One region of the Mesorhizobium sp. M1396 genome, then DNA from elsewhere that is predicted to be linked to it. Evidence: predicted binding sites of a transcription regulator. Region 1 holds the regulator's gene; each other region holds the start of a gene.
What was found. Region 1 encodes PhoB, which activates phosphate uptake and scavenging genes when phosphate is short. Its sites were predicted from a motif close to TGTCATNNANCTGTCAT; they were not measured.

Region 1 (2,204 bases):
TGTAGGGAAGAGGGACGCCTTTGGCGTTTACGACGGTGCTCATCAGAAATCCTTCCTCATGGTATTCGACCTGGTGAAATCATTCGATACGAGTCCCAGCGACTGCTTCCCAAGCAACGTTGCAACGGATGAAATAGTTCCAGGGAATCGTCATCCGATCCGAGATAATATTGACCATTCGGCGCACATACACTGAATAAAGAGAAGGAATCCGTCCTCCGTCAAAAATGTAATTTTAATAAAATTCTATATTTATGTGAAAGTCGCGTGCTTTGACGGATATAGATACATGCATTAGTTCAAACCTCGCTAGAAGGAGCACGATTTGGAGGGCAGAGTTTTACGGGCAAAATGGCGATTATGACCGACTAATCGCGAACCGTTCTTCCCGCGGCCAGCCGGACACAACAGCAGTTTGAGAGATCGCAGAGCAATCGAGTTGTGAAGGGACCGACCAGTTAGCCACGCACAATCAATTCCAGCATGGCTCACTCCGCTGCGGACGTTTCGCTGCGACCGGGCAACGAGCGCGAAGGGTCGGTTAAAGATTTCAATCCCGCCTGCTTGAATGTCCGCCACCGCATTTTGGATGCCAGAAGCCGCCTGTCGCCTTGGCCCAAATGCGGTCATTCGAAAACTGATGGGATGACCGCATTTGGGCGCCACATGCTCGTTCTCCACCGATGAGACGAATGCAACATTCCACCCTTCGCGGCCGTTGGCGACCGCCTGCTGACCGAGTTTGAACCTGGGTTCCGATTTATCGGGATGGGATGGGAATTAATCTTCCCTGATCGCGTAGCCTGCACCTCGAATGGTGCGGATGACGTCGGGCATGCGGCCGTTGTTGACCGCCTTGCGCAGCCGGCCGACATGCACGTCCACCGTGCGTTCGTCGATGTAGATCGTCTCACCCCAGACATTGTCGAGCAGCTGGCTGCGCGAGAACACGCGGCCGGGATGGCGCATCATGAATTCGAGCAGGCGGAATTCGGTCGGCCCGAGCCGGATCTCGCTCTTCTTGCGATAGACCCGATGCGATTCTCGATCGAGCACGATGTCGCCGACCTTCAGCACGCTGGACAGCACTTCCGGCTTGGCACGGCGCAGCAGCGCCTTGACCCTGGCCATGAACTCCGGCGTCGAGAAAGGCTTGACCAGATAGTCGTCGGCGCCGGTCGAGAGGCCGCGCACGCGGTCGCTCTCCTCGCCGCGCGCGGTCAGCATGATGATCGGCAGCCGCTCGGTCTCGGGGCGCATTCGCAGGCGTCGGCAGAGTTCGATGCCGGAAACCGCCGGCACCATCCAGTCGAGCACCAGAAGGTCAGGCACGTTCTCCTGCAGCCGGATCTCGGCCTCGTCGCCGCGCGTCACCACCTCGACCTGATAGCCCTCGGACTCCAGATTATAACGGAGCAGCACGCCTAGCGGCTCCTCGTCCTCCACCACCATGATGCGTGGCGCGATCATCGGCTGGTCACCCCTGTCGTCATGCCGCCGGCGCGGACATTGTCGTCTCGTCCTGCTTCGGACGATTGGCCGGCAGCTGCGTGCCGGTCAAAACATAATAGGCATTTTCCGCGATGTTGGTGACGTGGTCGCCGATGCGCTCGAGATTCTTGGCGCAGAACAAAAGATGCGTGCACGCGGTGATGTTGCGCGGGTCTTCCATCATATAGGTGAGAAGTTCGCGGAACACGGAGGTGTATTTGACGTCGATGCGTTCGTCGTCGGCACGCAGTTTCGCCAGCGCGGCGGCGTCACGCGCCGCATATTCCTCGATGACGCCCTGCACCTGGATCAGCACCAGTTGTGCCATTCCATCGATCGAGTGCGAAAGGTCGCGCGGCGTAACGCTGAGGCCGACAGTGCCGACGCGCTTGGCGATGTTCTTGGCAAGGTCGCCGATGCGTTCGAGATCGCCGGCCATGCGGATCGAACCGACGACATGGCGCAGATCGTCGGCCATCGGCTGCCGCTTGGCGATCAGCGTGATGGCGCGGTCGTCGAGCTCCCGCTGGCGCGCGTCCATGATCGCGTCGTCGGAGACGACGCGCTGTGCCAAGGCGTTGTCGGAATTCAACAGCGCCTTGGTCGCACCGCCGACCATCGAGCTGGCGAGATCGCCCATGTCGCTGATCAGCTTGCTGATCTGACCGAGATCCTCGTCGAAAGAAGCGACTGTGTGTTCGCTCATGATCCTG
Region 2 (2,204 bases), on a different contig from region 1:
CTCGAACAGGCGCACGAGATCTTCCGACTCTTCCTCGACCTCGATATCGCTGTCGCGGATGATGCGGAACGTGCCTGAGCCCTTGACCTCATAGCCAGGGAAGAGCTTTCCGATGTACAGGCCGACCGCCTCTTCCAGCGGGATGAAGCGGACATGGCGTTTGCGGTCCGGCAGACGGATGAAGCGCTTGAGCGCCACCGGAAGGCGCAGCAGCGCGCTCATCTCTTCGCCGTTCTTGCGATGACGCAATTGCAGCGCCATCGAGAAGCCGAGATTGGGGATGAACGGGAAAGGGTGCGCCGGGTCGATCGACAGCGGGGTCAGCACCGGAAACACCTGCTCCTGGAAATGGTCTTCCAGCCAGATTTTCTCGTCCTTGGTGAGCGCGTCGCGGGTGATGGTCTCGATGCCCTCCTTGTTGAGCAGCACGGTGAGCGCTGACAGGCTCTTCTGCTGGTCTTCCTGCAGCCGCTCGACCTCGCGCAGCAGCTGTTCCAGCTGCTGTTCGGGAGTGCGCCCGTCAGGGCTTTTCAGCACGATGCCTTCGCGCACCTGGCCGGCGAGGCCGGCGACGCGCACCATGAAGAACTCGTCGAGATTGGCGGCCGAGATCGACAGGAAGCGGACACGCTCCAGCAGCGGATGATTGAGGTTCAGCGATTCTTCGAGAACGCGCCGGTTGAACTGCAGCCAGGAAAACTCGCGATTGACGAAACGATCGGGATTGCCGCCTTCGGGACTTGCCGCCTCGACGTTGGTGAATTCGCTCTGCACCGGCTTCAGTTCGTTCATATTCCCGCTCTTCCACACCGTCTGCCGCCAGAGTGCCGCGCGTCGTTCAGGACGCGCAAAGGACGCTCTGCCACTCCAAGGCCACGCATGATCCGTTCCGAAAACCGAAGTCGGTTTTCCGGGCCATGCATTAACCGGCTTAACTTATCCTCTGACAGGCTTTTGCGACAGTTTCATTTCATCGAACTTGCAAAGAGGCCTGTTATGATCCAGATGCAGAAGAGACTGCGTTAAGGAGACGACGATGGCAGGCGGTTCCATTCCCCATTTCCAGAACGATGCGGGCTACCCGGCTATCGACATCGGCGTCAAGGAATTCATGTGCACGGGCGCCAACCCGCCTTTCGATCACCCGCACGTGTTTCTCGACATGGGCGACGACAATGAAAAAGTTTGCCCCTATTGCTCGACGCTCTACCGCTATTCGCCCAAGCTGAAGGCGACGGAGACGCTGCCGGCCGGCTGCATCTATATCGACCAGGCCGCCTGATTCTTTCGCGACAAGCTCGATGAACGACATACGTTCCCGGCAAGTCCTCATCGCCGGGGCGGGCGTCGCCGGGCTGACCGCAGCGGTTGCTTTCGCCAAACGCGGCTATTCCGTGCGGGTGTTCGAACAGGCGCAGCGCCTGGAGGCGGTAGGCGCCGGCCTCCAGCTTTCTCCCAACGCGACGCGCATCCTTGGCCAGCTTGGCGTGCTCGATCGTCTGCTGCCGGCAGCGGTGCGGCCGGAAGCCGTGGTCTTGAAGGACGCCGCGACCCTCCGTGAACTGGCACGCGTACCGCTCGGACAGGTCGCCGAGGCCCGCTGGCAGGCACCCTATCTCGTCGCCCACAGGGCCGATCTGCAGAGTGCGCTGATGGCGCGTGCCAACGAGATCGCCGAGATCGCGATCGTCACTGGCGCCCACATCGACAGCGTTGCCACGGGCACCCATGGCATCACCGCGACGGCCGAGATCAACGGCAAGACCATCACGGCCGAGGGGTTCCTGCTGGTCGGCGCCGATGGCGTCTGGTCATCGGTGCGCGGGCTTGTCGATTCGGCCAAGGGGCCGGCCTCGCCAAGAAGCCGCTTTTCCGGCGAACTGGCCTGGCGCACGACCATTGCCGCGCAGAGTGCCGCAGGGCAGGCTTTCGCGGCGATCGGCGCTCCGGACTGCGTCACCACCTTCCTGCACCCGGGCTTCCATATGGTCGCCTATCCCGTCAGCAAGGGTGACGCATTCAATCTCGTCGCCTTCACCAAGGGCGAGCGCATTGCCGAAGGCTGGTCCGGCCATGCCGATCCCGGCATCCTCGCCGGCGCGGTGCGCGGCGCCGCGCCTGGCCTTGCAAGACTGGTGGAAGTGGCCGGCCCGTGGCTGACCTGGCCGCTCCATACGGTCGACCAGAAGCGACCCTGGACAACG
Region 3 (2,204 bases), on a different contig from region 1:
CAGGGCAATGAATGGGCGGCGCAACCGGTCGAATATTGTGTTGCCGAGAATGCCACCGATGGCAATATGGGGGCAGAATAAGTTTCGCCCATGCAGCGATTTCACCGAGTTCAACTGTCTAAGTCAGCGCCGCCCCTGATCCGCCTGCCGGCACCTTCTCCCCGTATAGTGACGGGGAGAAGGGAGAATCTTCAGTACTTCTCCGGCACGTAGAGCTCGCGCGGCAGGGTCTGGCGCTCGTATTCGGGGTTGAAGACGCGCTCCGGCAGCGTGATCTCCTCGTGCGGCACCTCTTCATACGGCATCTGCTTGAGCAGGTGATCGATGCAGTTCAGTCGCGCCCGCTTCTTGTCGTTGCCTTCGACGATGAACCAAGGGGCTTCCGGGATGTTGGTGCGGATGAAGGTCTCTTCCTTGGCCTTGGTGTACTGTTCCCAGCGGACGCGCGACTGCAGGTCCATCGGCGACAGTTTCCACTGCTTCATCGGATCGTGGATGCGCATCAGGAAGCGCATCTGCTGTTCCTCGTCGGTGATCGAGAACCAGTATTTGACCACGGTGATGCCCGAGCGGACCAGCATGCGCTCGAACTCCGGCACGTCGCGGAAGAATTCTTCCACCTGATCGGGCTGGGCAAAGCCCATCACCCGTTCGACGCCCGAGCGATTGTACCAGGAGCGGTCGAACAGCACGATTTCGCCGCCGGCCGGCAAATGCGGGACATAGCGCTGGAAATACCATTGCGACTTCTCGCGTTCGGTCGGCGCCGGCAGTGCCACGACACGGCAGATGCGCGGATTGAGCCGCTGGGTGATGCGCTTGATGACGCCGCCCTTGCCGGCCGAATCGCGCCCCTCGAAGATCACCACCAGCTTCTTCTTGTGGTAGGCGACCCAGGACTGCAGCTTGATCAGTTCGGACTGCAAGGTGATCAGGTCGCGAAAATACTGCATGCGATCGATCGAAGGCGGATGCGCGTTCTTGTAGATCTTGGCGATCTCCATCGACAGCGCCGGCTCCGACATTTCGAGCTCATAGTCCTCGTCGAGCGTGTCGGCGAGCTCGGCCTCAAGCCAGTCCCTGGCTGGGGAATTCTGTTTTAGCTCGGTCATATCAGCTGCTCCACCTGCAAGCCCTGTCGATCCACGTCCGGCGCCCCAAACCCCTGGCTTACGTCTCGGAGCGCCAACACCTGAGCCGACTTCAATATAGGCCGGCAATGACGGTTTTATTGCAGCCTGGAACATGACGTCGCCGCTGCAAATCCCGTGAGGCATGATGGATCCGTTGTCTTGGCATGGCGACAAACCGCTCAAATTGTCCTACAAATAGCGGCCACATTCGGGGCGGCCTTCCCCAACGCCCCTTCCCCAATGCAATAGCGAGGGCTGACATGGAATACCGCACTCTCGGCCGTTCCGGCCTGAAGGTTTCGACGCTGACCATGGGCACGATGACTTTCGGCGGCGCCGGCGTGTTTTCGGCTGTCGGCAAGACCGATCTCGACGAGGCGCGCCGGATGATCGATCTCTGCATCGATGCCGGCATCAACGTCATCGACACCGCCAATGTCTATTCGAACGGCATTTCGGAAGAGATCATCGGCGAAGCGCTCGGCGGCAAGCGCAAGGGCGACGTGCTGATCGCCTCCAAGGCGCGGATGCGGATCGGCAACGGTCCGAACGATGAAGGCCTGTCGCGTCATCACCTGATCCGCGAATGCGAGAAGAGCCTGAAGCGGCTCAAGACCGACGTCATCGACATCTACTTCCTGCACGAATGGGATGGCGTGACACCGCTGGAGGAAACCATCGCCGCGCTCGACACGCTGGTTGCCCAGGGCAAGATCCGCTATGTCGGCTGTTCCAACTATTCCGGCTGGCAGGTGATGAAGGCGCTCGGCATCAGCGACAGCCATCACCAGCCACGCTTCGTCACCCAGCAGATCCACTACACGCTGGAAGCGCGCGAGGCGGAATATGAATTGCTGCCGATTTCCGTCGACCAGGGGCTAGGCGTTCTGGTCTGGAGCCCGCTTGCCGGCGGATTGCTGTCCGGCAAATACCGCCGCGACAGCCCCACCGCCCGCCAGCTCGCCGGCTGGTCCGAACCGCCGATCCGCGACGAGGACCGGCTGTGGCGGATCGTCGACGTGCTTGTCGAGATCGGCACGCAGCGCGGCGTTTCGGCGGCGCAGGTGGCAT

Region 2: the regulator PhoB is predicted to act here: its motif matches at 957-973, upstream of NKH02_RS26230 (RNA degradosome polyphosphate kinase).
Region 3: the regulator PhoB is predicted to act here: its motif matches at 1,220-1,236, upstream of ppk2 (polyphosphate kinase 2).

What each region holds. Positions count from the first base shown of each region.
Region 1 is NZ_JAMYLA010000016.1:114,951-117,154, forward strand. Features, by position in the region: gene eglC (endo-1,3-1,4-beta-glycanase EglC) at 1-43, opposite strand, end outside; gene phoB (phosphate regulon transcriptional regulator PhoB) at 781-1,470, opposite strand; gene phoU (phosphate signaling complex protein PhoU) at 1,490-2,197, opposite strand.
Region 2 is NZ_JAMYLA010000048.1:53,305-55,508, reverse strand. Features, by position in the region: gene NKH02_RS26230 (RNA degradosome polyphosphate kinase) at 1-792, opposite strand, end outside; gene NKH02_RS26225 (zinc-finger domain-containing protein) at 1,037-1,282, shown strand; gene NKH02_RS26220 (FAD-dependent monooxygenase) at 1,302-2,204, shown strand, end outside.
Region 3 is NZ_JAMYLA010000055.1:9,329-11,532, forward strand. Features, by position in the region: gene ppk2 (polyphosphate kinase 2) at 192-1,112, opposite strand; gene NKH02_RS27855 (aldo/keto reductase) at 1,394-2,204, shown strand, end outside.